Regions from separate parts of the Acetatifactor aquisgranensis genome, predicted to be linked through region 2. Evidence: a T-box and tRNA genes for the amino acid it is inferred to sense, from the RefSeq annotation. Region 2 holds a T-box; the other holds one or more tRNA genes.
The links. A T-box is a leader RNA that pairs with one kind of tRNA and senses whether it is charged. The one in region 2 lies ahead of pheS (phenylalanine--tRNA ligase subunit alpha), so its partner is inferred to be a tRNA-Phe.
Positions count from the first base shown of each region.

Region 1: it has a tRNA-Phe gene. The T-box ahead of pheS (phenylalanine--tRNA ligase subunit alpha) is inferred to sense a tRNA for this amino acid. The anticodon was not compared.

Region 1 covers NZ_CALPDH010000009.1:3,291-17,311, reverse strand. The annotation lists gene NFS35_RS09395 (NADH peroxidase) at 1-22, shown strand, start outside; gene rd (rubredoxin) at 56-229, shown strand; gene NFS35_RS09385 (AAA family ATPase) at 281-1,141, opposite strand; gene NFS35_RS09380 (hypothetical protein) at 1,138-1,383, opposite strand; gene NFS35_RS09375 (hypothetical protein) at 1,899-2,531, shown strand; tRNA gene NFS35_RS09370 (tRNA-Gly) at 2,615-2,687, shown strand; gene NFS35_RS09365 (hypothetical protein) at 3,082-3,732, shown strand; gene NFS35_RS09360 (spore germination protein) at 3,734-5,182, opposite strand; gene NFS35_RS09355 (manganese efflux pump MntP) at 5,377-5,970, opposite strand; gene NFS35_RS09350 (undecaprenyldiphospho-muramoylpentapeptide beta-N-acetylglucosaminyltransferase) at 6,049-7,110, opposite strand; gene NFS35_RS09345 (TIGR03905 family TSCPD domain-containing protein) at 7,224-7,469, opposite strand; gene NFS35_RS09340 (hypothetical protein) at 7,706-8,668, shown strand; gene NFS35_RS09335 (D-2-hydroxyacid dehydrogenase) at 8,803-9,765, shown strand; gene NFS35_RS09330 (GtrA family protein) at 9,819-10,265, shown strand; gene NFS35_RS09325 (5'-methylthioadenosine/adenosylhomocysteine nucleosidase) at 10,296-11,000, opposite strand; gene NFS35_RS09320 (S-ribosylhomocysteine lyase) at 11,109-11,588, opposite strand; tRNA gene NFS35_RS09315 (tRNA-Gly) at 11,845-11,915, opposite strand; tRNA gene NFS35_RS09310 (tRNA-Phe) at 11,951-12,023, opposite strand; gene NFS35_RS09305 (IS30 family transposase) at 12,152-13,186, opposite strand; gene NFS35_RS09300 (hypothetical protein) at 13,243-13,476, opposite strand; gene NFS35_RS09295 (hypothetical protein) at 13,469-13,771, opposite strand.
Region 2 covers NZ_CALPDH010000031.1:35,907-43,478, forward strand. The annotation lists gene NFS35_RS22075 (hemerythrin domain-containing protein) at 1-1,289, shown strand, start outside; T-box leader at 1,520-1,791, shown strand; gene pheS (phenylalanine--tRNA ligase subunit alpha) at 1,915-2,943, shown strand; gene pheT (phenylalanine--tRNA ligase subunit beta) at 3,027-5,456, shown strand; gene NFS35_RS22090 (aminopeptidase) at 5,584-7,005, shown strand; gene queA (tRNA preQ1(34) S-adenosylmethionine ribosyltransferase-isomerase QueA) at 7,017-7,572, shown strand, end outside.

The DNA of each region.
Region 1 (14,021 bases), on a different contig from region 2:
GCTGAAGAGATACTTTGGCTAAACATTTCAAAACTAATAAAGGAGGCTGATTCATATGCAGAAGTATTTTTGTAATCCCTGTGGATATACTTATGATCCCGAGAAAGGCGATCCCGAGCACGGCATCAAGCCCGGCACCGCTTTTGAGGATCTTCCCGCTGACTGGTGCTGCCCTATCTGCGGCGTGACCAAGGACATGTTCCAGCCCTGCATCGACAACTACAATTAAGTACGAAAAAGAGCCGTTTTCCAGACGGCTCTTTTTTGCATGCACACCGCTTCACTGCCCGAACTCCCTCTCATGCTTCATGAAAAAATCAAAATACATCCTGACTCCCTCCAGCTGCGTCCACCGTTTTACATCCACCACATCCTCGTCCATGTCGTAAATCTTCGCCCCGCGCATGGCCAGCAGGAACGGCGAATGGGTGGATATGACGAACTGGCAGCCGAAGAAGCGCGCGGAATCCTCCAAAAACTTCGCAAACTCCTGCTGTCGCAAGGCCGAAAGGCTGTTCTCCGGCTCGTCCAGAAGATACAGGCCGTTCTCCTGAATCTTCTCGGAAAAATAAAGAAAGGCGCTCTCGCCGTTGGAATGTTCCCGCACATTGTCCATAAGATTGTTTCTTACATACCTGGACTGAGTCTTGCGGCGGGCCATCTGAACCTTTTTCAGCTGCTCATAGTCCTCCAAAGACTTCATCTGGAAATGGGAATATTTATTCTCAAGGTATTCCTCGAACAGTTCCTCCCGCTTCTGGCTGATACCATCGTTCAGGCATCTGAGGTTCAGGACGAAGTCGAAGACATCGTCGCTGGTGATGATTCTGCTGTTCTCCGAAACAGGCTCCCGCATCTCGAAATCGCACATTTTCAGGTAGTCCTCAAAGAAATTGGAGCGATTGTACACGGATTCCCTTGTGATTCCCAGCTTCTGGGCAACCACATTCAGCGCTGTGGTCTTTCCGGAACCGTTCCCGCCGTACAGAATCGTAATCGGCTCAAAATCCAGCATTCGCAAGCCATGCCCGGACAGGACCTGAAAGGGATAGAAACTGTCATAGCAGGTCCTCTTTATCCCCATCAGGAAATCGTATTCCCGCTCTATGTCCGGAAAGGAAAATTGTGACAGATATATCATTTCATCAGTTCCTTCAATTCCTCCAGAAGTTCCAAGTCCGACTGCTGCACCTTAATATTCGTTGTGATGGGCTCTTCCCCCGGCCTGGTGACTCTCAGTTCAATCACTGTCCCCTCCTCTATCTGTCTGGAAAAGACTGCTTTCAGAAAAGCGCTGAACTTCGGATGATTGCGGTTGAATTGATTTCTCGCCCCCATAAGCTTCAGCATCGAAGCAGCGTTCATGCCATTCATACCGTTCATTGATTTCCTCCCGCAACAGTATTTTATAATCTATTTTATAATCTTCTATTTAAAATTTTTTGCCACTTGTATAAACAGACAAGATATGGTAAAATAAGAATCGAGAATACAAGGACGTAATAATATCGGTGTACCACCACAGGAAGCTGGCACTTCCTGTGGCAAGGTTGGTAGTTGGCTACCACACGATACAGAACGAGTCTGCGATACACGCAAAATTATTATAACGCATTTGTGGTAAAATTACAATGCCTTTTGCGGCGTACGGGACTGGACCATCTGTAAGCCTTATGATATACACGAGGTGAAAAGTGTGGACGCATGCTTGACACCTCGTTCTTGATTCTCACCTGAATATCCTTGGCGGCGGAGCGCTCTGCCGCCCGGGATGTTCTAAGTGAGACCATAGTCAAAACAGACAGGCCTGCCGTAAGGCAGGCGTAGCGTGAAAGAAGCGTCCTCGGCGCTTTTTTCACAGACAACAGCATATCCGGGGACAGGGGGAATTCAAAAATATGGCAGAAATCAACAGTCTATTCATGGATGCCGCTGAAAAAGAAGCGGCTATTTTAGGACATGGCTTTCTTTACAAATTTTTAGATGAAGGCCGTATGCGGAGCAATTTCTGTGTGCTCACAGATAAGCGGGTGTATGTCAGGGGACTATATCTCCATAATACCTACAGGGCCTATCGCCTGAAGAAAGGCGAGAGCACCCTTGATGTGAGGGATATCATCAGTTCCGGGTTTTCCACCACCAGGCTGGGCATCGTCCTTGCGCTGGAGCTGCTGTTCGTAGTCCTCCTCAGCATTGCCACAGCCTTTTTCCTGCATTTTGTGGAGATTGTGGATCACCTTTATTTTGGATGGGACTCTATTATCTGGGCCTGTTCTATCCTGCTGGCGGTAGGTCTGGTGGCAGCACCCATCTACTTTTTTTCCACTCCTTTCAAGATATTCGTGTTGGAATATGCGGGCGGTAAGATTGCCTTTCTGGCTTTTGATTATCTGGAAGACGATTTTCGGACATTCCAGCGGGAGCTGTACAGGGCAAGGGATGCTTTCGCCCCCTGTGCGCCCCGGCAGATTGAGGCCGCGGAACAGGCTGAAAGCCAGGGGCCGGAAGATGATAAAATACAAAAATTGTAAAAATTCAAAAAATTGCTTGACAGACAGGAAAGTTTGCCGTATACTAATATAAGTGCAAGCGGTTATGATTGTTTGCAGGTAATGCGATAGTGGCTCAGTTGGTAGAGCGCCACCTTGCCAAGGTGGAAATCGCGGGTTCGAGTCCCGTCTATCGCTCTTTTATTTAAAGAAAACCTCACAAAATGTGGGGTTTTTAATTTTCATATATTCTTCTGCCACATCAATGTCGCGCTTGTTCAATACCTTCCGTCCCAATAATATTCATCTGCTTCCTGAGCACCGCCGCCGACTTGTATCTACAATTAGCAATGTAATCAATATATTAAGCGTAAAATTATTTTTCCTCCCAAGGCTTTCAAACAATATTAGTTTCAACCACCAAAAATCTCAAAACTTGACCAAAAGGATAAAACATTATGTAAATATTGATGTTCTATACACTATATTACGAAATTTCATAAAACCCATATTCTCCTTGCAAGCCATGAAAATTAGTGCTAAACTAAGTAATGTATCTAAAGCGTCATCATAAATTGAGGAGGAAAATGAAATGAAAAAAATGAGCAAGATACTGGCCGTACTGCTGGTCTTCGTCATGGCTTTGACCATATGCGGATGCGGTGGCAGCGACAGCGGAAAAGAATTGGTAGGAACCTGGTCTCTGGACTATGACCTGGCGGATCTCCTGGCCGGAGAGATGGGCGACGACTATGCGGGCTTCAGCGCTCCGCTGATGATGTCCATCTGCTTCGAGTTCAAGGATGACAAGACTTTCACCATGTATGGTGAGCAGGAATCTTTCAAGGCCAACTTCAACACATGGCTGGACGAGTTCCTGGCTTTCAGCGCCGAAATGCTGTACAGCGAGTTCTCCAATCAGGGACTGGACAAGGCTGGCGCGGATGCCGCTTTTGAAGAGACCTACGGCAGCAGCATCGAAGATTATCTCCGCCAGACTTTCGAGAGCCAACTGGATGTAGACTCCCTGCTGAACGAGATGACCACCAGCGGCAAATACGAGACATCCGGCGACAAGCTCTACATGGCTGAATCAGGGGAAGATATCGACAAGAGCGCATACGATATCTTCACAATCAGCGGCGACACCTTGAAGCTTGAGCTTCCTTCCGGCGCTGACCCCAGCGAGGGCGAGATTCTCCCCGGTCTGCAGTACCCTCTGGAATTCAAGAAAGCAAACTAATCTATCTGTGAACCTTGCCTCGATACCATATCCTGGAGGGCTGAGCCTTGGGCGTGGGACTGCGAAACAGCAGTCTGCCCAGGGCTTTTTTATTGAAAGGAAACAGGGGCCAGAAATAGCTGAACCCGCCGAAAGTAGGCGTAGTGGCCGCAGACAGCAGCACAAGCGCCAGACAGACCAGAAATCCTCCCATACCGAAGAAACCGGTGCCCACAATCAGCAGAATCCTGTAAAGCCGCACAGCGTCGCTGAATTCCGTATCCGCAACGGCCAGCGATGCCAACAGCGTCACGGCCGCGTAGAACAGCACGTCCACAGAAGCCCAGTTCAGGCTCACCGCGATATCCCCGATTATCAGTCCCCCCACAATGGACAGAGAGCCGGAAAACTTCCCGGAGCTCAAAGAAGAGGAATACTTGAACAGGTCCAGCAGGAACTCCACCGCCAGAATATAGAAAAACAGCCTCTCTTTGGTCAGTGCCCCATCCGAAAGCAGCCCCCAGTCCATGGCCATATCCGGAAAACAAGCCGTAATCAGCAAAAACAGCGGCAGCAGAAGCAGGCTCACAGGAATGCACAAGAAACGCACCAGCCGGAAATATGTGCCCACAGAGGGGCTTTTGTAATAATCCTCCGGGCTCTGGGTGAACTGGAAAACCGTACAGGGGAGAATCAGCACAAGGGGCGAATTGTCCACCAGCACCAGGATATGCCCCTCCATCAGATAGCTGCAGGCCACGTCAGGCCGCTCCGTCATCCGTATGCTGGGCAGGGGATTCCACCAGTGCTTGTGCACCAGAAGCTCTTCCAGGCTCTTCGCCCCCATGGTCAGGGAAGTGACCTGCAGGGCATCTATCCTCTCCGCCAGCTTTTCCAGCAATTCTTCATTAACGGAATTCCGTATATACGCAACCGCCACATCCGTCTTGCTCTCCTGCCCCACGCTATGCATGGAAAAAACCAGACCCTCGGACCGCACCCGGCGGCGGATCAGGTTGGCATTGAACAATAAGGTCTCTACGAATCCGTCCCTGGCCCCCTTTGTCGCCCGCTCTAAATCCGGCTCCGCCACGCCTCTGGCGGGATAGGTGCGCACATCTATCAGTATAGCCTCTGAAAAGCCGTCCACCAGCAGGACCACCGGGCCGCTGAGCACGTTCCTGAATATGTCCTCCCAGGAACCGCACAGCGAAGCCTGGGCATATCCCAACTTTCCATCCATATACCGCACAATATCTGCCACTTTTTCGTCTTTCATGTAGGAGGCGTCCTGCAGATCGGAAAAAATCTGCTGCAGCACCTCTGTCTTGCAGAACCCGTTCAGGCCCAGAAAAAAAGCCGGAGTCTTTCCCAGATACAGATGTCTTGTCATAAAATCGAAGCTTTCCCTGACCGGCAGATGCGCTTCGATGTAGCGGATGTTCTCATCCAACACAGGAGATAAAGCCATGGCATTCCCCACCTTTCAGAAACGGTTCAGTTCGTCCCACTCATTTTCCCCTTTTTCCCGGGGGCTTATTCCTGCTTTATGAAGTTTTTGGTATTCTTGCCAGGAAAAATGATGCGATGAAAGCTATGTAGAGCGAAACAGGAAGAACTCCCGTTTCGCACAAAAGAATCTGTCAGCATTGCGGTCATCCCGCCTCACCAGAACAGCTGCACCAGCCCAAGCCCGATCAGCAGTATGCCGGAAACCGGCTCTGCCACACAGCCTGCCAGCTGAAGCCCATGGCAGCTTCCCAGACGGTTGCCGGAGGCCAGAAACAGCACGGAACAGGCAAATGTAGCGATGGCCGCAGGCACAAGGGCCAGGCCCGCCAGGCTGGCGCTCAGGCCCGCGCTCAGGTTATTCAGGGAGAGCGTCAGGCTTAAGCCGAACACTTCCGAGAGCCTTAAAGAGGCGGCTGCCTCTTTGGACTCCCGCTCTCTGTAATCCGCCGGATATCCCGCAGGCGCCGCCCTGCAGCTTTTCCAGAAAGAGGCGCCCCACTTCGCGATGTAATACAGCCCCATGAGAATCAAAATCAGGCTTCCCGCGTATGCGCTGACCGCCTCCGGCAGAAAGGAAGCCAGCCGGTGCCCCAGCCCCACGGAGAGGCAGGTCCCCAAGAGAGTGATCAGGCTGATGGCCAGATTCTGCCAGAGTCTGATGCGCACCCTGCGCAGTCCGAAACTGATTCCCACAAGCAGCGCGTCCAGGCTTGCCGAAATCCCGAACAGGAGAGAAGCGATAAGCATAAATAATCTCCCGCTTCACAAAAGTCTTCTCTCTACTATATTCGCGATTCGGAAAAAGAGTGTGCCGTCCTCTTTTCCTTAAGCCGCTCCCTCGATCAGCTGCATAATCGTCCGGATGGAATCCATCTGGCCGCTGTCGTTCATGGCGTCCCGGAAAGTCTGCCTGGAGAAATAGAGTTCGTGCACCTTATCCACCAGCAGCTCAGTGGTCAGGTCGTCCTCGTTTATCACAATGGAAAAGCCCTGAGCCTCAAAGGATCTGGCGTTGAGCAGCTGGTCCCCTCTGCTGCTGGCGGCGGGAAGCGGTATGAGGATATTGGGCTTCTTCAGCGCCAGAAGCTCGCAGATGGCATTGGCCCCCGCCCTGGAAATCACGATGTCCGCCATGGCGAACAAATCCTTCAGCTCCGCCTTGATATACTCGAACTGCTTATAGCCCGGGGTATTCAGGAGCAGATTGTCCACCTTATCCTTGCCGCACAGATGGACCACCTGAAAATCTCCCAGCAGGCTGGGCAGAGCCTCCCGGACAGCCTTGTTCACATTGGCGGCCCCAAGGCTTCCGCCGATTACCATAATGACCGGCGTGTTGGCATTGAATCCGCATAAATCCAGGCCCGCCAGCTTGTTCCCCTGGGCCAGCTCCGCCCGGATCGGGGAGCCCGTCAGCACCGCCTTGTCCTCGGGCAGAAGCTTCAGGGTCTCGGGGAAATTGCAGCATACTTTCTTGGCCACAGGGATGCATATCTTATTGGCAAGCCCCGGTGTCATATCCGATTCGTGGATGATGCTGGGAATGCCCAGAGATGCCGCTGCCCGCACCACAGGAACGGACACGAAGCCCCCTTTGGAAAAGACTACATTGGGCTGATACTCTTTCAGAAACTTCCTTGCCTCGGAAAAGCCCTTTATGACCCGGAAAGGATCCGTCAGGTTCTTCAGGTCCAGATACCGGCGGAACTTTCCCGTGGCGATGCCAACATAGGGCAAATCGAAATCCCCGATCAGCCTCTTCTCGATGCCGTCATAGGAGCCCATATAAGTAATCTCATATCCTGCTTCTTTCAGAGACGGAAGCAATGCAATATTGGGGGTAACGTGCCCTGCGCTGCCCCCGCCTGTCAAAACTATTTTTTTCATAAAATGCCTTTCGGAATTAAGATTATACTGCATAACGCTGAATACTGCCTATTGCAATCATGCGCTTGAACCAGCCGGCGTTATGCAGTCTGGTTTTACGGCAAGTGAAATCATTAAGCAGTATAAATCATCTCTTCAAGTGCCTGTGCCAGCTGATCAGGACAGGAGGTCGGTTTCATGCCGCAGCGGATGCCCTTCAGACGCGAGATGGCCTCCTGGGGCTTCATTCCCTTTACCAGAGCGCTGACGCCCTGCAGATTGCCGTGGCAGCCTCCGGTGAACTTCACGGAGTCGATGATGCCGTCCTTTAATTCGATGTCAATCTGCTGTGAGCAGGTCCCATGTGTCTTGTACTTCAATGAATCCATTTTTCTCTCTCCTTTATCTTTCCCTATTAAGGTACATTCTAACAGATTTTGCCTTATTCTGCAATCGGTTTTTGCACGCTCCCGCATCGGGAAACAGCTGTTTTCCTGTCAGAAAAACATGGAAAAATGCGATGGAAAAATCTGTAAACTTAGGTGCCTCTGCGTTATACTGAAAGCATGGCAGGCTTGTCTGCCGTGAAACCTGCAAAGCAGAGAGGAGGTACACTATGTTTCGCGTATTTCAGGAAGAAAGACTGATAACGATCTGTATGTTTACCTGTCTGGGAATCAGCATCATCCTTCGGATATTTTTAGGGCTGCTGTACCGGAATATGATAAAAGAGGCTGACAACATGGCCTCCACGAAGAACAGGCTGCTGCGGCAGTGCAAGACAAAATTCGCCAGCTGCTACGAGCTCACCGGCGGAGTGGCGAACATACCCGTTTTTGTGGACAAGTTCCTGGGCAGGATGGCGCTGGGTCCTCTGTCCTTCGACACCCTCTACCACCTGTCCGGCCAGATGATGCTCCTGTCGGTGGTCTGCTCCGGCATAGGGGTGTGCAAGAGCATCCTGGGGGGACGGACCCTGGGAGATGTGCTGCCCTTTTACATCGCCAGCTTTTTCGGCCTGTACGCCTATTTCAGCATCTCCACAGTGGTGGATGTCAGCGGCAAGAAACGAGTGCTGAAAGTGAACCTGGTGGACTATCTGGAAAACCACTTATCCCCCCGCATCGAAATCACAAGGCAGGATATCGAGATGCTGTATGGAGAATCCGTGTTTGAGGAAAAGCGGGAAAGCCGTTCTCAGAACAGAGGAAAGCGGCGCAGGAGCGGACGCGGCGCAGCCGCCAGGCCCCAGGAGCGCCGTACACTGGAGCTGATGCCCATCGGAAACAGGCTGGCCGCCGGCGGGGAGGAACTGGCGGACACGGAGGCGGGGCAAGCCGTATCCGAACCGGTGCTGACGCCGCCCCAATCCGTCGGCTCCCAATTCCAGAATCCTTCCATGGCGGGTAATTCTGCTGTGGGAGATATCTCCGCAATGACAGCCCCCTCGGCTATGGCTGGTTCTTCAAGCATGGCCGACACCTCAGCTATGGCCGACGCCTCAGCCATGGCTGACACCTCAGCCATTGTTACCGAGGAAGAGCTGGAAGCGCTGCTGAAAGAATTTTTGACTTCTTAATATGGGTGATTTTCACAATTGATTGGAAATTTTCCCAAATTGACTTGAATTTGTGATATAACTTTGCTACACTGAATTGGACATGAGCCTGCGGACAAGCGCTTCGCAGGCTTTCCTGACGGAGGAGCAAATATATGAAAATCGTGATTTTAGAGAGAAACAGCGTAGGGGCGGATATGTCCGCAGACTGTATAAGCGAACTGGGAGAAGTCACCGTTTATGACAATACTGTCACTTTAGAGGAAGTCCGGGACCGGGTCAGGGACGCGGATATCGTCATCGCCAACAAGTCGCCCCTGAGGGAGGAGACCCTGAAAGACGCGCCAAACGTGAAGCTGATCTGCGAATTCGCCACCGGCTATGACAACTGCGACCTGGACTACTGCAAATCCAGAGGTATCAAGGTGGCGAACGTGCGGGATTACTGCACAGCCATGGTTGCCCAGCATACTTTCACCATGGCGCTTGCCTTAAGCCAGAAGCTGTTCCACTATGACGCCTATGTGAAATCCGGCGCCTACAGCGCCCAGGACCGCTTTTCCAATTTCGACCTGCCTTTCTGCGAGCTGGAGGGCAAGACCTGGGGCATCGTGGGAATGGGCAATATCGGCAGGCGCGTGGCAAAGATCGCGGAGGCCTTCGGCTGCAGAGTGGTCTTCCACTCTGTCACGGGAAAAAGCTCCTGTACGGAATATCCCCGGCTGGACAAGGACACACTGCTTACAGAGTGCGATTTCCTGTCCCTGCACTGCCCCTTAAGCGACCTGTCCCGGGATTTCATCGATGCCCATGCCCTGAAAAAGATGAAAAAGACCGCCATCCTGTTGAATGTGGCCAGAGGGCCGGTGGTGAACAATGCCGATTTATATGAGGCCCTGGAAAGCGGCGAGATAGCCGCTGCCGGCCTGGATGTGGTGGAAAAGGAACCTCTGACCCCGGACAATCCTTTGAGCAGATGCAAGGACAGCGTAAAGCTCATCATCACGCCCCATCTGGCATGGGCCAGCGTGGAGGCCCGCAGGCGCTGCGTTGAGGAGGCTTATCTCAATATCGCCGCTTACCTGCGCGGAGAAGACAGGAATATCGTCAACCCTTGACGGGCCTGTTTTAACATCCGCAATACCAAAAAGCCGGCAACAGGAGGAAACCAATGATAGAGAAATGTAAAGCACTATACAAGAAATATGAGGAGATCATCGTCTACCTCATCGTGGGCGTCATGACCACCATCGTGTCCTGGGCGGCAAAGTTCCTCGCCAACGCCCTGCTCTACGACAATACTATGTACCCCACCCCCGTGCAGAATACCGTGCTCAGCACCATCAACTGGGTGACGGGCGTCATCTTCGCCTATTTCACCAACCGCAGGTTCGTCTTCAAAAGCAAGGTGCCCATGCGCCAGGATGCCCCGAAATTCGTGCTTTCCAGGGTGGCCACATGGATTCTGGACATCGTGGTGATGCAGGTGCTGACAGCCCTGAACATCAATCTGGTGGTGGCCAGCGTGATATCCGCCGTACTGGTAACCATAGCCAACTATATCTTCAGCAAATTCTTCGTCTTCAACAAGAAGAAAAAGCCGGAAGGCTCCGCATAGAATATGGCATCGTTCAAAAAGGACTTCCGCTCAGGGCAGAAGTCCTTTTATCATTTCTTTCACCAGCGCAGCGGAATGCTTCGCTGCCGCCGCCTCAAAGGTAGGGTAATCCATCTCCGCGCTGTCGTCCGCCTTGTCCGAAATGGCCCGGATGATGACGAAAGGCAGGCTATTGAGATACGCACCGTGGGCGATGGAGGCTCCCTCCATCTCCGCGCAGTCGCCGTGGAACTGTGCAATCAGGCGTTCCTTCACTTCCCTGCTGGAGATGAACTGATCGCCGCTGACCACCCGGCCATACATGACATGAATGTCAGGATTCACCTTTTCGCAGGCCTCCTTAGCCAGCTCCATCATCCGCTCATCCGCCTTGAATTCCCTAAAGCCCATCTGGGGCACCTCTCCGGGCTGATAGCCGAAAATCGCAGCGTCCATGTCGTGGTGCAGGGCGTCCCTGGATATCAGGATATCTCCGATGTCCAGATCCGCGTTCAGGGAACCTGCCACGCCGGTATTGATGACATGGGATACCCAAAATACATCTGCCAGAATCTGTACACAAAGCGCCGCGTTCACCTTTCCGATGCCGCAGCGGACAATGACCACAGGGACATCATTCAGGGTTCCCTGGAAAAAGTCCATTCCGGCTTTCTTCACCACTTCTGTCACAGTCATTTCTTTCTTCAGCTGTTCTACTTCCAGCTCCATCGCTCCGATAATGCCAATCTTTGTCATATCCTCCTCGTTTCCGCGCAGGTTTTCCTCTCTGCACCCTAAACAGTGCGGCAGTCTGCCCCCTGCGCAATCATGCTTCGCCAGTCCGCCTGCTGACAGGCAGTCATCTTATTCCGGGTAAACCAGCCTGCTGTCGTCGATTCCATAGAGCACATTGTCCAGATATCTCTTCGCCAGGTAATTGGCCATGGGCAGGTTCATGTCCAGATAATTGCCGCAGTCTTTCGGGGAGGCGCCGGGCACCTCATCCCTATAGTCCCGGATGAACTCATACATCTGAACCATCAGGGGCAGGATGTCCTTTGAGCTGTAATCCCCGGCCAGCAGCAGATAGAAGCCGGTACGGCATCCCATGGGGCCGAAATAGACGGTCCTGGGGCCGTATTCCGGGTGGTTGCGCAGGAAAGTGGCTCCCAGATGCTCAATGGTATGTACCTCCGCCGTATTCATGACAGGCTCCTCATTGGGGCTGGTCATGCGCAGGTCAAAGGTGGTAATCGTCTCTGCCCCCGCCGTGTCTTTGCGGGACACATAGACACCTGGCTGCAGTTTGATATGATCTATTGTGAAGCTTGCGATTTTTTCCATATGAGTCACATTCCTTTCTTTTCTATCTATTTCGCCGACACCGATTTTATCATGTGCGCAGCACCGCATATAATCTTTATGACCACGGCCGTTTCCTGTCCTGAATAAGGCCATTGTACCATACAGACCCGATTTTATCAAGTTCCCTCCCCCTCGAAACATTGCCCTTTTCCAGATATCCGTTAACCTCACTATTGCTTCGGCCTGAAAAAAGAGCCTCCGCTCAGGACAGAAGTCCTTTTTATCATAACAAAAAAGCAGGTGATGGGAATCGAACCCACATATCCAGCTTGGAAGGCTGGTGTTCTACCACTGAACTACACCTGCATAAGTATTGCCTGTTTAATTTATCGAATCCCAAATGCCCAGAACCGGAATCGAACCAGTGACACGAGGATTTTCAGTCCTCTGCTCTACCAACTGAGCTATCTGGGCCTGCTACATATTCCTGCGTCACAACACTGATTATTTTACACTGAAATGAAGCTTTTGTCAATACTTTTGCAAAATTTTTTTCCATCCTGCATTTTGTCAATAGTTATGCAACAACTTTTTGAAAAAATTTAGGCCAGTTTCTTGATTTCCTCTTCAAAGAGTTGGGCGGAAGTCTTAAACCCCAAAATCCCCCTGGGATAGTTGTTTATCCAGGTTTCTATATACTCTATGTCCTTATCCTGCTTTTCCTCGAAGTCCTCCCCTTTTGGTATATGGCGGCGGATAAGGCGGTTACTATTCTCGTTTGTGCCCCTCTCCCAACTGCTATATGGGTGACAATAGAAAAGAAAGGTCCGCTTTTCCCCATCATGCAAAACAGACCGTTCTAACCCCTCATAGTCCGCAAACTCCACCCCATTGTCCACGGTGATACTTCTAAAGACTTTAGGGAACATATCGCCCCATTTCCTTTCCAACCGGTCCAGGGCTTCCACTACGCTTGCCGCCTTTTGGTCTGGCATCTTAATGATGATTTCATCCCTGGTTTTACGTTCTGTTAATACAAGCATACATGACTTTGTAATGCCCTGCTTTCCCTTTACCGTGTCCATTTCCCAATGTCCAAAGGTTTCCCGGTCCTTTACTTCCTCCGGGCGGTTCTCTATGCTCTCCCCGGCGGATGCTCTTTTCTGCACCTTTACTTTCTTATTATGCTTTTTCCTCTTCCCTTTTATCGGCAGGTCCTTATTGGTTAATTTTAAGAAAATACCATTGTCTATATATCTATATAAAGTCCTCACACTGATAGAGGTCTTAAACTCAATCCCACTTTGGGTTACTGCTGCCAATGCGGCTTCCGGGCTATACTTATCGTTTACAATCTTATCCTCTATGTATTCAGCTAAAGGCATATCATTCCCAATTTTAAGACTGCGCCCCTTTCCCTGGGCGTTCCAATCATGGTTCTTTTGCCCCAAATCACTGCTATACCTCACTTCCTCGGTATAGTCACTATTTCTATGGGTATATTCTCCCCTTTTCATTTCCCGGTATATGGTGCTTCTATGAACGTGCAAATACGCCGCAACCTCCGTTACCTTATGGCCGGAATTAAGCATTGTTTCCATCTTTATCCTATCATTTTTAGTTAAATGCTTCCCCATGAAATCCATCCCTCCAAAAGAAACGGACACGGAAAGAATCCGTGCCGTCCAATGTCCTATTTTTTTACATCCTCTTTAATCTCTTCCCGGTAAGTGATTTCAATGGTGATGCAAAACGCATCTTCTAACGAATCATAAAAATATTTGTCCCTGCCGCTGTCATATCGTACTATTTTATAATTTCCGCCGGAAACCTCCGCTTCAATCTTCTGGATAGTTCCGCTTTCTATCAGCTTTTTTACCTTTGCCCTGCTGCCTTTCTTTATTTCTCCAATACATACATCACCCATAAAGGCTTGAATAGGTTCTACCCCCCCCGAACAAAAGTTCTATTTTTCCGCACAATTCATATTCATAGATTTTTTCATCTTCCAGGCCGCTTTCTATGATTTCCTTTTTGGAAAGTTTATAGTCCTCGTTTTCCTCCACAAGTTCCATAATATCTTTCATGTGGGCTTCTACATTATCCAGTTTATGCCGCTGTGTCTTGATTATCCCTTTTGGCCTTTTTGGCTCTTCCTGGGGCGGTGGTGTCGGTGTTGGCTCTTCCTGCTTTTTAGAGAATAGATTTTTTAAAATTCCCATGTTAAGTTCCTCCCTTTGCATGAATCTGTGATTTTGCATACCGCAAGCGGCCATCCGTCCGTATCACGCCCTACGGCTTTATAGGATGACTGCTTGCAATATACCGGGTGTTATCGTACAACCTTTTAAACGCCGGATAACTTCACCGGGGCGTGGCATGGTTTTCTAGTTCCCGGCCTACCTGGGAAGAATAGGCGTGTACGCTTCCCTGGTAGGTACTTTTTGCACCAGTGCAACCCATCAACAGTTT
Region 2 (7,572 bases):
GCATTGTGAATAAGCTGTTTGCTTACGATGGCAATGACAGCAAGAGCCAATGGGCCTACCAGGAGGGCATTAAGTTCTTCAAGGGGCATGCTATGAAGCATTTTGCGGAAGAGGAAGTCTATATGGCGTCCATCAATTATGAGGGATACGACAGGCACAGGCATCTCCATGACACATTCCGGCGTAAGACGCTTCCCGAGATAGAGAAAGAACTCGCGGAGTCCTACTATTCTGAGGAAGCGGTGAAGCATTTCCTGGGAGTATGCGCCGGATGGCTCATCGGCCATACATTGACGGAGGACCGTGCAATCGTAGGGCAGGTGGAGAGCAAATGGGAGAATCTGCTTCCCTTTGAAAAGCAGGAAGCCATGAAGAAATTCATTATCGGGCAGCTCCGGGAAATGTTCGAGCTGGATGCCAGGGTCATCAGTGAAAGCTATGGGGGGGAGAAGTTCGGGAAAGGATTCTACTACAGGCTGATGTATGGGACGGAGAAAGGGGAGCGGTGGGAGTTTTTCCTGGTGTTCGAGGAGCAGCTGATTGTCAATACAATCGGCAAGATGATAGGCTCCGAGACCAGGGGCGTAGATGTCATGATGATGAATGCCACCCGGTATACGGCAAGGCAGTTCGTGGACCGCGTCAAGGAGCATTTCCCGTTCGCGAGTCAGTTCGATGTTTTGGATGAGAATCTGCTGAACTATGATCAGTTTGAGCGGGCATTTGCAAAAAGGGATTCCCAGTGCAGCCTGCTGTTCAATACAGGAGAGGGATATTTCGCTTTTTGCGTGTCGGCGCCCCATCTGCTCACCGAAGAAGTGACGCTGCCTGTAGAGGGGACCGGCGCGGCATCCATCAGGGCGGAGAATGCTATGGAGGAGATCAAAAAGTATCTTGAGACCCAGGATATGGCGGAGAAAAAGAAGATTCTCGTGGTAGACGATTCCCTTGTCATGCAGCAGGCCATGAAAGAGCTGCTGGGTAAGGACTATGCAGTTGCGCTGGCTAAGTCCGGCGTGGCGGCAATCAGGAGCATGACGCTGGATAAGCCGGATCTGGTCCTGTTAGATTATGAGATGCCAGTCTGCGATGGAAAGCAGGTGCTGGAGATGATTCGGGCAGAGGAGGAGCTGGCTGACACGCCTGTCATTTTCCTCACCAGCAGAACGGACAGGGAGAGCGTCAGAAAGGTAGTGGACCTGAAGCCCGCAGGCTATCTGCCCAAATCCCTGAAGTCGGAAGAAATCAAGCAGAATATCAAGGCCTATTTCGAGAAGGCCGCGAGGTGATTTGTCAAACTTGTAAGGATTTCCGCTCCGGGTTATTATGTGTCCTATATCGGATGGGAAGAGGCGCCGGACGGGCAGAGCTTACGTTCCCGGGGGCATTCCCGGCTTCGAAAGAGCGCTGAAAGAGTAAGACCATGCAGTATAATGTAAAAATGTCTTCCCAAAAAAGTGCCGGATTTCCCTTGACATTTTGGCGGGAAGACAGTATGATTAAGAACTAATAAGGCATTTGAAAGGCATAGATGGTGCCAAGTAGCGGTTGCTTTTCTTACAGAGAGAGGAAGTCATCGGGTGGAAACTTCCTTAAGTTCAGAGGAATCGTGAATTTCCCGCCGGAGCTGCCTGACAGAACGCGGATTGCGGATATATCGTCAATATATCCGCGATAAGCCAGTAAGCCAGGACGTGGGGCGCTCGTTACGCGCAAATGAGAGCCGGTGTTCTGTACAGGACAGGATGCCGGAAGCAGGGTGGTACCGCGGAAATATATTTCGTCCCTTGCAGTTTTGTATTCGGAAACTGCAGGGGATTTTTTGTGGAAATCCGCAGTTTCCGGCAGGAGCACTGACTGCCATAGACGGCGTGGATTGCCGGACAGTTACGGAAACAGGAACAGGAGGAAAAGATGAAAGAAAAACTGGAACAAATCAGGGAAAGGGCGCTCTCACAGATAAAAAACTGTGATTCCGCCGACAAATTGAATGAACTCAAGGTAAGTATCCTGGGCAAGAAAGGCGAGCTTACCGACCTGCTTAAAGCTATGCGGGACGTGGCGCCGGAGGAGCGCCCCAAAGTAGGCCAGATGGTGAATGAGGCCAGGGCCGAAATCGAAAAGGTTCTGGAGGAGAGCAGGGCAAGGATTGAAAAGGCCGTCAGGGAAGCCAAAATGAAGGCCGAGGTCATCGATGTGACGCTTCCCGCCAGCAGGGCGGAACTGGGCCACAGACATCCCAATACCATCGCTCTGGAGGAAGTGGAGCGAATCTTCGTCGGCATGGGATATGAGGTGGTGGAAGGCCCGGAGGTGGAAAAGGATTACTATAACTTCGAGGCGCTGAACATTCCCGCGGACCATCCGGCCAAGGATGAGCAGGACACCTTTTATGTGGCAAGCGCTACAGGAGATATCCTGTTGCGCACCCAGACATCCGGCGTGCAGGTTCATGAGATGGAAAAGGGCAGGCTGCCCATCCGCATGATTGCGCCGGGCAGAGTGTTCCGCTCGGACGAAGTGGATGCCACCCATTCCCCGTCTTTCCACCAGATTGAGGGGCTGGTCATTGATAAGCATATCACTTTCGCGGATCTGAAAGGGACGCTGGCGGAATTCGCGAAAGCGCTGTTCGGGGAGGAGACGAAAGTAAAATTCCGGCCCCACCATTTCCCGTTCACGGAGCCCAGCGCGGAGATGGACGTGACCTGCTTCAAATGCGGAGGCAAGGGCTGCCGGTTCTGCAAGGGCAGCGGCTGGATTGAGATTTTGGGCTGCGGCATGGTGCATCCCCATGTGCTGGAGATGAGCAATATCGATCCTGAGGAGTATACAGGCTTTGCATTTGGCATGGGACTGGAGCGCATCGCTCTGCTGAAGTACGAGATTGACGACATGCGTCTGCTCTACGAGAACGATATCCGATTCCTGAGGCAGTTCTAGGGCGAAAACAGGATGTCCCGGATAAATATTAAAACGCATAAAATAAAACGAAATACTGAATATATTGAGAAAGGGAAAAAGACATGAATACAGCATTGTCATGGATTAAGGCATATGTGCCCGAACTGGAATGCACGGATCAGGAGTACTGCGACGCGATGACCCTGTCCGGCACGAAAGTGGAGGGCTTCGAGAGGAGAGATAAGAACCTGGAGAAAATCGTGGTGGGGCAGATTCTGTCCATTGAGCGCCATCCCGACGCGGATAAGCTCATTGTCTGCCAGGTGGACATCGGCGGGGAGACCATCCAGATTGTCACCGGCGCCCCCAACGTAAAGACAGGCGACAAGGTGCCCGTGGTCTTAGACGGCGGAAAGGTGGCGGGAGGCCACGACGGCGGTCCGCTGCCGGAGGAGGGCATCAGGATTAAGGCCGGCAAGCTGCGGGGCGTGCCCTCCAACGGCATGATGTGCTCCATCGAGGAGCTGGGCTCCGACCGGAACATGTACCCGGAAGCGCCGGAGAACGGAATCTATATCTTCGGAGAGGACGCCCGGGTGGGCGCTGATGCCGTGGAGCTTTTGGGGCTGCACGATACCGTTTTTGAATATGAAATCACCAGCAACCGGGTAGACTGCTACAGCGTGCTGGGCGTGGCCAGGGAGGCGGCGGCTACTTTCAGGAAGCCTTTCCTTCCGCCCGCGGTGAAGGAGACCGGCAACGGAGAGGATGTGCATGACTACATCAGCGTAGAAGTACGCGATCCCGACCTCTGCCCCAGATATTGCGCAAGAGTATGCAAGAACATCAAAATCGGCCCCTCCCCCAAGTGGATGCAGAGGCGCCTTGCAGCCAGCGGCATCCGCCCCATCAACAATCTGGTGGATATCACCAATTACGTGATGGAGGAATACGGCCAGCCCATGCACGCCTTTGACCTGGACACCATCGCAGGGCACAAAATCATTGTCCGCCGGGCTAAGGACGGAGATGAGTTCCAGACCCTGGACGGCCAGATGCGGAAGCTGGACAGCGAAGTGCTGATGATCTGCGACGCGGAAAAGGAAGTGGCCATCGGCGGCATCATGGGCGGCGAGAACAGCAAGATTACCGACAAGGTGCAGACCGTCCTGTTCGAGGCAGCCATCTTCAACGGCCCCAATATCAGAAAGTCTGCCAAGAGAATCGGTCTGCGCACGGATTCTTCCGGCAAATTCGAGAAAGGTCTGGAGACCCACAACGCGTTGGACGCCATCAACCGCGCCTGCCAGTTGATTGAGGAGCTGGGCTGCGGGGAAGTGGTAGGCGGCGTGGTGGACGTGGCCCAGCCCATGGCAGGAAAAAAGGTGCTGCCTTTCCGCCCTGAGAAATATAATGCGCTTCTGGGGACGGACATTGAGGAGACGGATATGCTGGAGATGTTCGCCCGCCTGGAAATCGAGGCCGTGAAGAACCAGGAGGGCGCCACCGAGCTGGTGATACCGTATTTCCGTCAGGATTTGAACTGCGATGCGGATATGGCGGAGGAAGCGGCCAGGTTCTATGGCTACGACAAGATTCCCACCACGCTGCCCTCCGGGGAGGCCACCGCCGGCAAGCTATCCTACAAGCTGCGCATTGAGCAGAAGGCAAGGGACATCGCGGAGTACTGCGGCTTCTCCCAGGGGATGAACTATTCTTTCGAGAGTCCCAAAGTCTTCGACAAGCTGTTGATTCCCGCAGAGGATAAGCTGCGCCGGACCGTGACAATCTCCAATCCGCTGGGAGAGGATTTCTCCGTCATGCGGACGATTTCCCTGCATGGGATGCTGACCAGCCTGGCCACCAATTACAACCGCAGGAATAAAAATGTCAGGCTCTATGAGCTGGGCAATATCTATCTGCCGGGGGGTCTGCCCCTTGAGGAGCTGCCCGAGGAGCGGATGCAGCTGACATTGGGCTTTTATGGGGAAGGGGATTTCTTCACCATGAAAGGCGTGGTGGAAGAGTTCTTCATCAGCACAGGCATGAAGAAAAAGCCGGCATACGATCCGAACGCCGGGAAGCCGTTCCTGCACCCGGGCCGCCAGGCGCTGATTCAGTATGAGGGCACCACCGTAGGCTATCTGGGCGAAGTCCATCCCGAGGTGCTGGACAACTATGAGATTGGCGCAAAGGCCTATGTGGCGGTGCTGGATATGCCGGAGGTGATTCCTTTTACTACTTTCGACAGGAAGTACGAGGGGATAGCCAAGTATCCTGCTGTGACCCGCGACATCAGCATGGTGGTGCCGAAAGAGATTCTGGCAGGCGACATTGAGAAAGTGATTGCCCAGAGGGGCGGGAAGCTTCTGGAGTCCTATCAGCTCTTCGATATCTACGAGGGAGCGCAGATTAAGGCCGGATATAAATCGGTGGCCTATTCCATCACTTTCCGGGCTAAAGACAGGACTTTGGAGGACAATGACGTCAATGCCGTCATGAAGAAGATTCTGAACGGTTTAGAGCAGATGGGAATCGAACTGCGGCAGTAAAGCCTGCCCGCGGGACAATCTTTTGCCCTGCGGGGAGTTCCCATAAATCGGAAAGTATGCTACAATATAAGTATCTTGTGGGAAGAGATTTGCCACAAAATCGGAAAAGCGAGAAAGGAATAAAGAAATGGAAAGAAAAGTGACGTGGGAGACCTATGACGCGGCGCAGCTTGAGAAGCTGGAAAAGCTGAATCAGGAGTACAGGGAGTTCCTGGACAACGGCAAGACCGAGCGTGAGTGCATCGACACCATCGTGAACACCATCGAGGCGGAGGGCTATCAGGAGCTGGAGAGTCTGGTTCAGGAAGGCAGGAAGCTGCAGAAAGGGGACAAGGTCTACAGCGTATGCATGAATAAGTCCATCGCCATGTTCCAGATCGGCGAGAAGCCCATGACCGGGGGCATGAACATCCTGGGCGCCCATATCGACAGCCCCAGAATCGACGTCAAGCAGAATCCCCTGTATGAGGAGGGCGGCTTCGCGTATCTGGACACTCACTATTACGGCGGCGTAAAGAAGTATCAGTGGGTCGCGCTGCCCCTGGCGCTGCACGGCGTGGTGGTAAAGAAAGACGGCACCACCATCGAGATGAGCATCGGCGAGAATGATGATGACCCCGTCTTCTTCATATCGGATCTGCTGGTTCATCTGGCGGGAGAGCAAATGGAGAAAAAGGCCTCCAAGGTCATCGAAGGGGAAGCCCTTGACCTGATCATCGGCAGCAAGCCCATCGTGCTTTCAGGGGAAGAGAAGGAGAAGGACGGGAACAAGGAAAAAGCCAAGGAAGCCATCAAGGCCGGCATCCTTGACATCCTGAAAGCGTCCTATGACATGGAAGAGGAGGATTTCCTCTCCGCGGAGCTGGAAATCGTGCCCGCGGGCAAGACAAGGGAAGTGGGCTTCGACCGCAGCATGATTCTGGGCTATGGACAGGACGACAGAGTCTGCGCGTTCACTTCCATGCGCGCCATGCTGGACGTAGGGAAAATTGAAAAGACCCTGTGCTGCATTCTGGTGGACAAGGAGGAAATCGGTTCCGTAGGCGCTACGGGCATGCAGTCCAGATTTTTCGAGAACGCGGTGGCGGAGCTGATGAACCTCACCGGCGAGTACAGCGAGCTGAACCTGAGGAGATGCCTGGCACGCAGCTGCATGCTTTCCTCCGATGTCAGCGCAGGCTTCGACCCCGCCTACGCGTCCTGCTTTGAGAAGAAGAATTCCGCTTTTGTAGGCCAGGGAATGGTCTTCAATAAGTTCACAGGTTCCAGAGGAAAGGGCGGCTCCAATGACGCCAACGCGGAATACATCGCGTATCTGCGCAGGATTCTGGATGAAAAGGGCATCGTCTACCAGACCGCGGAGCTGGGCAAGGTAGATGTAGGCGGCGGCGGGACCATCGCATACATCCTGGCCGAGTACGGCATGAACGTAATCGACAGCGGCGTGCCGGTGCTGAACATGCATGCGCCCTGGGAGGCCACCAGCAAGGCTGACGTATATGAGACATACCGCGGCTACATCGTGTTCGCGGAGGGGGCAGGGATGTAATGAGCGGCGGAATGCTGAAATCTGACTTCTATTTTGAACTGCCTGAGGAGCTGATCGCACAGGACCCTCTGGAGGAGAGAACCTCCTCCAGACTCCTGGTGCTGGACAGACGCTCCGGGGCAGTTTCCCATCATGTGTTCCGGGAAATCGCGGACTTCCTGCGCCCGGGAGACTGCCTTGTGCTGAACAATACCAAGGTCATCCCGGCAAGGCTTTTGGGCGAGAGGGAGGGCACCGGCGCCCATGTGGAGCTGCTTCTGCTAAAGCGAAAGAGCGGCGATGTGTGGGAGACGCTGGCGCGGCCCGGAAAGAAATGCCGCCCGGGCACGAAGCTTTCCTTTGGGGACGGCCTGCTGAAAGCCGAAATCCTGGAGACAGTGGAGGAGGGCAACCGCCTGGTGCGCTTTACCTATGAGGGGATATTCGAGGAGGTGCTGGACAGGCTGGGGGAGATGCCGCTGCCGCCATACATCACCCGCAAGCTTCAGGATAAAAACCGCTATCAGACAGTTTATGCAAAGCATGAGGGCTCTGCAGCCGCGCCTACGGCGGGGCTGCATTTTACAG